4 regions of the Pseudodesulfovibrio senegalensis genome follow, and region 3 is predicted to be linked to each of the others. Evidence: predicted binding sites of a transcription regulator. Region 3 holds the regulator's gene; each other region holds the start of a gene.
What was found. The regulator sigma-54, encoded in region 3, starts transcription at its own class of promoters, with help from an activator protein. The targets are predictions, from matches to a motif close to CTGGCACGGNNNNTGCTT.

Region 1 (2,204 bases), on a different contig from region 3:
ACGCCCTGGGCATCCATGCGGTTGAGGGTCTGGGTGATGGCGTACTTGTCCCCGGTCAGGCCATGGGACTTGGGAATGCCGGAGCATGTGTCCAGCGTGACCCAGTTGCGGTAGTAGTCGGGCAGGGCCCAGTACATGGGCATGAAGTCCTCGTGCATGCCCGTGTATTCGGAGCCGTCCCAGTTGCGGCATCCTGCGGGCAGGCCGTCCTGCACGTCGTCCTGCAGGCGCACGGTTCCCTTGAAGGGCACCAAGCCAACCTTGGAGCCGGGATCGGCGCCATCGGGCAGGATCAGGTCCACAAGGTTCAGGGCTGCGGCGCGCACCATGTTGATGGGCGTGCCTTTCATGGAACCGGAGTTGTCCACCACGAAAACCACCTCGAGCTTGTTGAAGCCCGCCGAGGCCTTGGCGGAAATCCATTTGTCCGTGATGCCGGCCACGCCCATGAGCAGGGTGGATACGTTGGCCTTGGCCAGCACGTTCACGCTGCGGATGTCGCTGCCTGAGGTGATGCTTTCCACTTCCGCGTCCGGATAGTTCTTTTCAAGCATGGCGTTGACTGCCGCAACCACGCGTCCGTTGCTCACGTCCGGGTCGTAGGGCAGTTCCAGGCTGCCTGCCAGTGCTGCCGAGTCCACGGCCGCCTGCAGTTTGGTCTTGGCCATGTACAGGTTGCCGAGGTCCACGGCCAGACCCACGGAAAGCACCAGGGCGCTGACGACCACGCCCATGAGGATGCTCACCGCACCGCTGCGGCTATTGCCGGGGCATGGTTGTCTGAGCCTTGAGAACGAACGGGTCGTTGCTGCCCGTGAGAAATTCGTATCCATCTTCGCCTCCGTTGAAGGGCGTGTATTGACAACTGACTATGACCGTGACTTCGGATTCCACCGTGTTGACCGTGGTGGTCAGGCTTTCCGGCGGAACATCGGATACCAGCGCCCGGACCAGCGAGGTCACGTCCGCGGATTCGCCTTCCATAAGTACCAGTCGCGCGCCTTCGCGGCTGGCCTCCTGCAGGGACGAATACATATGCATGGCGTTGGCCCCTTCCACGAGCATGAAAAGCAGCAGAAAAATGAATGGCAGCATCAGTGCCAGTTCGGTCGCGGCCATCCCGCTGCGTTTGGAGTCGTTTGTGTTCATGCCATTCTCCTTGCCAAGACCCTGTGCGGGTTTGTTCATTTCCATGATGGTATTGCAAAGCAATGGGCGTGCCAAAGAATCTGCCGTTCTGTATGTTTTATTAAAGTCCTTTATTTTCAACTATATGAACGAATGCAGTCGTCTGTGTGGTCCTGGCCCTGGCCAGCGATATGCACAGGGAAACGCATGGCTATCCATTTTTTGTGGATTCATGGCGGCGATTGGGGTATGCTGGAGCCGACATTGCAAAACCGGAGAATGGAACATGCCCATACGCGTGCTTGTTGTTGATGATGATGCCCCGTTTCAGGGGCTTTTGGTGGATGCCCTGACAGAACTGGGCTACGAGGTGGAAACCGCGTCCACGGCTGAAGAGGGCGTGGAAAAGGCCCGTGCCGGGCGTTTCGATCTTGCCCTGCACGACGTGAAGTTGCCGGGCATGTCCGGCATCGAGGCGCTGCCGCATCTGGCCGATGCCGCGCCGACCATGGATGTGATCGTCATGACCGGATACGCCACCAAGGGCTCGGGCGTGGAGGCCATGAAGCGGGGCGCCTACGACTATTTCACCAAGCCGTTCAGTATTTCCGAGATGGACGTCGTCATTCGGCGCGCTTTGGAAAAACGCAAGCTTGAACAGGAGCTTGAGACACTCAAGCGCAATCTGCGCGTGGACAGCCCGCTGGGGAACATCATCGGGCAGAGCCGCCCCATGCAACTGGTCAAGGAGCGCATCGAACGCGTGGCCGAACTGGATGCGGACGTGCTGGTGGTGGGCGAGACCGGCACGGGCAAGGAACTGGTTTCCGACACCATTCATGCCCTGAGTGCCCGTGCTTCCGGGCCGTTCGTCAAGCTCAACTGCGCGGCCATTCCCGAAAACCTGTTGGAAAGCGAATTGTTCGGCCATGAAAAGGGCGCGTTCACCGGGGCCAACGCCGTGAAGAAGGGTAGGTTCGAGCAGGCGCGCGGCGGCACCATTCTGCTGGACGAAATCGGCGACATGCCCTTGCATTTGCAGCCGAAACTGCTGCGCGCCGTGGAACAGAAACAGG
Region 2 (2,204 bases), 990 kb from region 3:
GGATCTCCGCATTGAGATCCAGGCGCGGGGTTGTCTGGAAGTCGCCGTTGCGGTTCATGATGAAGGCCAGCCCGGTCTGGCCGATGCGGATGTTTTCCACCAGCCGGTTGAAGGCCACGAAATCGATGGTGGTGCGCAGGATCCATTGCCTGCCTTCGGAAAAGAACTGAACCGCAATGATGAAGTGGGGCACGCCTCGAAGCCCGAGGAATACGTCGGAAATATAGACCTTGCGTTTCATGACCTCGCGGAACCATTCCGCGTCCGCGTAATTGGCCTCGCCCAGCCGGAACGGACCGGAATAGGCCACCTGCATGCCCTGTTCATTGATCAGGCCGAGGTCCACGAAATCACCGCCGTGCCGTTCCATGAGCGTGCGGTGCAGCCGCTCCAGCCTGTCCTCTTCCCTGAAGCAGGAGACCCCCATGTTGTCGGCCAGCACCCGTATCTCGGCGACCTTCTCGAGCAGGTAGGTGTCGATGTTCTGCTCGTGCTTGCGGACGATCTCTCCGAGATGCGCCAGCACTTTGGCCTTGTATGCGGCCGAGTACTGGTATCCGCCGATCAATGTGATCAGCGCCATGGGCATCAGCGATACCAGTATGACCGTGGCGACCATGCTGCGGTGCAGGGACGTGTAGTAGTGGCGGTCAGGCATCGGGGGCCTCCTGCGTTCCGGTGTCGTTCATCAGGTGGGGAAATCGGCGTTCGAGCACGTTCATGACTGTTGTGATCAGCTCGACGGGGTTGCCGCTTTTTTCCACCATTCCCTGAACCCGCCCCAGAGCGGGGTTTCCGTTCATGTCTTCCAGAAATGCGTGCAATACAACGGGAATGTCCGGGTGCTGGGTCGTTACCCGCTCCAGAAGCCCCACGGACCCGGTGTTGATGGTGTTGAACGCCAGCACCACAAGGTCCGGGGGGCAGGGGCCAGCCAGTGCGGCCATGACTTCGTCGCTGTTCTTGGCGCCGCGCACCAGCATGTTCTGCCGTGCCAGTTCGCGGCATATGAAGCCGCGCATGTGGGGATTGCGCTCTGCGACGAGTATGGTGATTTGCGGTCCTTTCATGCTTTTTCCCGGTATTTGTTTCGGGTAAGGCAAAGACCGTGCCACGTTTTGCGTTTGGGCGGATATCTTCAGTACGCTGTTTTTATTGAGTTTGATTGCCGGGTGTGGGGCGGCCAAGCCCGAGGAAACTGCTGCCCGCGTCAGTATTTTTTGCGGGGTGTAAAGAAACCCGTCGCTTGTGCGGCTAACGGGTTTGCATGGGTGTGTCGCGGGGTGTATGGTTGGTATGAGGTGTGGAGTATCCAACCCGGAGGCGATCATGCAGCGAACCATGGGGCGGCAGACCAGAACACGGCGGGTCATGAAGGCAAAGAACTGGGAAATGGGCCGGTGGTGGATCGTTGCGTGCGCGGCCATGGTGTTTTCGGTTTTCTGGGGGGCGGCGGCATGTGCTGAGACGCTGGTGGAAAATCGTCAGCTGGGTTTTCGCATGGTTCTGCCGGACGGTTGGGTGCGGTTGGACCGGGGTGAAGTCTCCGCCCTGAACAACGCCATGGCTTCCGTGCTTTCCGGTACGGTCAGCGGTTCGGACCTTGAGGCGCTGGATGGTTTCCGCATGGGTGGAGAGCAGTTCGAATATCCCTTCATCATGGTGGGTGCCGGGCAGACCGGCCGGATACCTGCGAAGCGGAGCCGGCATTTCAACCAATGGGCGTATGAGCGGGTCGGGTCGTTGCTGGATTCCCGGGTGTTTCATGCCTCGGGCAGTTCGGAAGACCTGCGCGGCATGGATTTCGACAGGCAACGCTTCATGGTGACCGTGACCGCCGAACCGGGCGGCATGGTCATGCGCACATGGTATGTATACACCGGGAACGGATACCTTGTGCTGCGCGGTTTTTTCGACCAGCAGTCCATGCGCCAGCTGCCTGCTGCGGACAGCGCCGTGGCCGGGATCACCCTTGCCGCATGGAACACCTATGTCTCTGCGGACGAGGTCAGCACCCCGGAAAACAGGCGCAACAGTTCCATCTGGCTGGTCTACCTGATGGTTCTGCTCATTCTGGTGGGCATCGGCCTTACGGCCTTTGAGTCCGGCGACGGAGAGGACCACCCCCTGTAGCGGACGTCACTCCACCTTGGTGCTGGTCTTGATGTCGTATTTTTCGATGCGTGCGGCAAGGGTGGGGCGGG
Region 3 (2,204 bases):
GATAATCACCAAGTTTCATGATCAGTGTCCAGGATCGATCAATCCGAAATCGCCGTTGTTTCGTTTATAAATGACGTTGATGCCTTCGGTGTCGGCATTGCGAAAGACAAGGAATTCGCCGTCCGTGGTGTCCAGCTGCATGGCTGCCTCGTCCACGGACATGGGTTTGGGCTCATAGGAGTCACTGCCGACGATTGTCGGGGTCCAGTTGCCGGATTCCTTTTCCAAAAAAGACAGATAGTCCATCTGGACGACCTTGTTGGCTCGGGCCTTCTTGCCGCGATCCTTCATCTTTTCGCGTAATTTGCGCAATTGCGCTTCCAGCTTGTCCAGCACCAAGTCGATGCTTGAATACATGTCCTCCGATGTTTCAAACGCAGACAAATGAATATTGTCCGCATTGAGCACAACATCGGCCTTCTGGCGAAACTTCTCAACCATGAGATTGACCTTGAGCTCGGCCGTGTCAGAATGGGACACGTACTTGCCGAGTTTTCCAAAGCGCTTTTCAGCATACTTCTTGAGATGGTCGGACGGATCGAAGTTCTTGAAGGTGAAGCTGATGTTCATGGACTACCCTCCTGAGTTTGTGGGTATTTGACAAGCCCTGTTAGAAAAACTCCTTTCGCTTTGAAGATGAGGCAATGCCCATTGCAGAACGATATTTTGCCACGGTTCTTCGTGCGATGTTTACATCGAGTTTTTCTTTCAGAATTTCACCGATTTTTTCGTCACTGAGCGGTTTTTTCGGATTCTCCTCGCTTATAAGTTGCTTGATGAGTGCCTTGACGCTCTCGGAGCCGACCTGAGAGCCATCCCCCAAGTCCAAAGCACTGTTGAAAAAGAATTTCAATTCAAAAATACCGTGGGGAGTGGATACGTATTTATTGGTCGTGATCCGGCTCACGGTGGATTCATGCATGCTGATGTCTTCGGCAACCTCTTTCAGGATGAGTGGCTTGAGTTTGGTCACACCCTCTTCAAAAAAGTCCCTCTGAAATCTGACAATGCTCTCAACTACTTTATACAACGTACGTTGCCGTTGGTACAGGCTTTTCATCAGCCATGCGGCAGATCGCATTTTTTCGGAAAAATAATCCTTTTCCTTTTCGTTGCTGGCCTTGAGATTATCCACGTAAAAGGAGTTCATTTGAAGACTGGGAAGGCCGTCATCGTTGAGCATGATGACGAACTCGTCTCCGAACTTGTATACGAAAACATCGGGGCTGACGTAATGTGGTTCTGTGGAGGAAAAATTCGTCCCCGGCATGGGATCCAAGGTTTGGAGGAGGTCAAGATAGGATTTGAGATCCTCCATGGATATCTTGAATTTGCGCACAAGGGGCTTGTACCGGTGCTTTTCAAGGTCCTCGAGATGATCGGTGACCAATGAAACCAAAACAGGATCGCTGTCAAACCCTGCTACCTTCATCTGGACCAGCAGACATTCCTGGGGGGTGCGAGCCGCTATGCCCACAGGGTCGAGCAGCTGCATCTTGCGGATCACCTTTTCCACAAGTTCGGCTTCCACAGGGATCATGGACATTATTTCGTCCACACTGGCCTTGAGGTAGCCGTTGTGGTCGAGATTGCCAACGACAACATCGCCTACGGCAATTTCTTCATCCGTAAAATTGGAAAGGCGCATTTGCCAGCTCAGATGTCCTTCGAGCGAAGGCTTGGAGGCCAGCCGTGCCTCAAAAGACATACCCTCTTCCGGGATTTCTGCGTCCCGGGAGTGTGATTGTTTCGAAGTACTGGAAAACTCACCAAGATAGTTCTCCCAGTCTGCATCCTTGACTAGGGCGTCGTTGGCATCTTCTGTGGCGGAGCGATCGTCTTCGACTTCGGACACGGCTTCATTTTCCGTTTCTTCAAGAAACGGATTCTCCAGCAACTCTTGCTGTACGGTTTCAACCAGCTCAAGCCTCGACAATTGCAGCAGCTTGATTGCCTGCTGTAATTGCGGTGTCATCACAAGCTGTTGAGAAAGTTTGAGTTGTTGCCTGAGTTCAAGTCCCATATACGTACCGTTCCGATTTTTCCTGTTGGGAAAAACTTGTTGTTATTTTTTATTTATCCTGCATGGATTTCGTGCAATCCGCAATGAGCAGGAACGAATTATACTAAATTTGAATCAACATAACCTATTGTGACTTTTATTTTTCCTCAAATCAAACTCTTTACATGAAAAAAATGTACCA
Region 4 (2,204 bases), on a different contig from region 3:
GCACGCCGGCCACCAGACCGATGATGATGGAAGAACCGGGGGTGACCGTGGCACAGGGGGCGGTGATGCCCACCAGACCGGCCAGCGCGCCGTTCATGGTCATGGAGATGTCCGACTTGCCGTAACGCAGTCTGGAGAAGGTCATGGCGGCAACCGTACCGGCAGCGGCGGACAGGGAGGTGTTCATGGCGATAAGACCGATGGTGTTGTCCGCAGTGGTGGTGGAACCGGGGTTGAATCCGAACCAGCCGAACCAGAGGATGAACACGCCCAGACCGGCCAGCGGGATGTTGTGACCCGGAATGGCCTTGGCCTTGCCGTCCTCGGTGTACTTGCCCACGCGCGGGCCGAGCACCATGGCGCCAGCCAGGGCCAGCCAGCCGCCCAGAGAATGGACCACGCTGGAGCCTGCGAAATCACAGAATCCGAGAGCCTCCAACCAGCCTGCGCCGTCATCGCCCAACCACAGGCTGCCCCAGGCCCAGTGGCCGGAAACCGGATAGATGAAGCCGGTGACGATCAGGGACACCAGAACGTAGTTGGAAAATTTGGTGCGCTCGGCCATGCCGCCGGAAACGATGGTGGCGGCGGTGGCGGCGAATACGCTCTGGAAGAACCAGAAGGTGTAGGTCCAGGGCAGGTCGCCATCGGCAACCCCGGCCAGCGAGAAGCCGGATGTTCCGATGAACCCGCCCATGTCCGAGCCGAACATCAGCGCAAAACCGAACAGGAAAAAGATGATGGAACCCGCTGCAAAGTCCAGGAAGTTCTTCATCATGATGTTGCCCGCACTTTTTGCGCGGGTGAATCCGGCCTCAACGCAGCCAAAACCGGCCTGCATGAACATGACCAGAATGGCCGCCAGCAGGGTCCAGAGAATGTTGGCGTTGTCCTGAGTGAGAAACGCGACTTCGTCACCAGCTACGGCTGCGGCGGGAATTGCCCAAAGAGACAAGACCGCGAGTGACAGCAGCACCTTCTTGTGCCGGATACCGGCATGAGACAGTCCGAAAAGCATGTTTGTTTCCTCCTTGTGGAAATGCGTTGCTAACTGCCCCCCTTAAGGCAACCTCCGTGCCAAATAGATTAACCCCCTGTTATAACTGTATATAACTCTGTAAATTACATTTCGGGAAAGACGATTATCTGTACATTTTTGTCACAAAACACACGCTGCGAACAACGCTATTTACTAATTTGTAATTCTTGTGGCCGTCGAAAAAGCGTTTCCTTATTATTTTTACAAATAATGTAATATATAAATAAAAATTTTTTCCGCTTGACATTGTCCACGGAACTGCACTAGCTCTTTGGTCATGGACAAAACTTTCAGCAACAACCTCTTTTCCTACCTGTATTTTTGGTACTGGTTTACCGATGCCCGCGGGCACGGAAGGGATGCGTTGTAGCCGAAAGACAGGTACACCAAAATGAACTTCCAAGGGCCGCGGGCGTAAAGCCGGCGGCCCTTTTGTTTTATCCGAAGGCCAAAACCGGCGGTCCGGGTCCGAGGGGACACCCAAGGAGATTGAACATGCATATCGGAAAAGCCATCAGGTTGGAGCGTATCTTCAACCGCAACACAGGACGCACCATCGTGGTTCCCATGGACCATGGCGTGACTGTCGGACCCATCGACGGCATCGTGGACATGAAGGAGGCCGTGGGACGCGTTGTGGAAGGCGGCGCCAACGCCGTGATCGAACACAAGGGCCTTGTTCGCTGCGGCCACCGGGCCGAAGGCAAGGACATCGGCCTCATCGTTCATCTTTCCGCGTCCACCTGCCTCTCCCCCCTGCCCAACGCCAAAACCCTCGTGGGTTCCGTGGAAGACGCGGTCCGCCTCGGCGCGGACGCGGTCAGCATCCACTGCAACCTCGCGGACGAGGCCGAAGCCACCATGCTGCACGATTTCGGAAAAATCGCATCCAGCGCAGCCAACTGGGGCATGCCCCTGCTGGCCATGGTCTACGCCCGCGGTCCCAAAATCGAAAACGAATACGACCCTGAAGTGGTGGCGCATTGCGCCCGCGTGGGCACGGAACTGGGCGCAGACGTGGTCAAGGTCTGCTACACCGGCGACCCGGAAACCTTCTCCCACGTCACCGACGCCTGCTGCATTCCCGTGGTCATCGCCGGTGGACCCAAGCTTGACAGCACCCGGGATTTCCTGCGTATGGTTCACGATTCCATAGAAGCAGGAG

Region 1: F8A88_RS09555 (TadE/TadG family type IV pilus assembly protein) is a predicted target of sigma-54. The motif match lies at 1,207-1,224, and genes of this name have one in related genera.
Region 2: F8A88_RS01105 (DNA-binding transcriptional response regulator) is a predicted target of sigma-54. The motif match lies at 1,098-1,115, and genes of this name have one in related genera.
Region 4: F8A88_RS15180 (ammonium transporter) is a predicted target of sigma-54. The motif match lies at 1,064-1,081, and genes of this name have one in related genera.

Annotation. Positions count from the first base shown of each region.
Region 1 is NZ_WAIE01000003.1:273,649-275,852, forward strand. It holds gene F8A88_RS09550 (vWA domain-containing protein) at 1-833, opposite strand, end outside; gene F8A88_RS09555 (TadE/TadG family type IV pilus assembly protein) at 760-1,149, opposite strand; gene F8A88_RS09560 (sigma-54-dependent transcriptional regulator) at 1,415-2,204, shown strand, end outside.
Region 2 is NZ_WAIE01000001.1:248,941-251,144, forward strand. It holds gene F8A88_RS01100 (sensor histidine kinase) at 1-658, opposite strand, end outside; gene F8A88_RS01105 (DNA-binding transcriptional response regulator) at 651-1,070, opposite strand; gene F8A88_RS01110 (hypothetical protein) at 1,330-2,133, shown strand; gene F8A88_RS01115 (sigma-54-dependent transcriptional regulator) at 2,140-2,204, opposite strand, start outside.
Region 3 is NZ_WAIE01000001.1:1,240,239-1,242,442, reverse strand. It holds gene F8A88_RS05860 (PTS sugar transporter subunit IIA) at 1-19, opposite strand, end outside; gene hpf (ribosome hibernation-promoting factor, HPF/YfiA family) at 22-570, opposite strand; gene rpoN (RNA polymerase factor sigma-54) at 611-2,023, opposite strand.
Region 4 is NZ_WAIE01000010.1:16,859-19,062, reverse strand. It holds gene F8A88_RS15180 (ammonium transporter) at 1-1,018, opposite strand, end outside; gene F8A88_RS15175 (2-amino-3,7-dideoxy-D-threo-hept-6-ulosonate synthase) at 1,535-2,204, shown strand, end outside.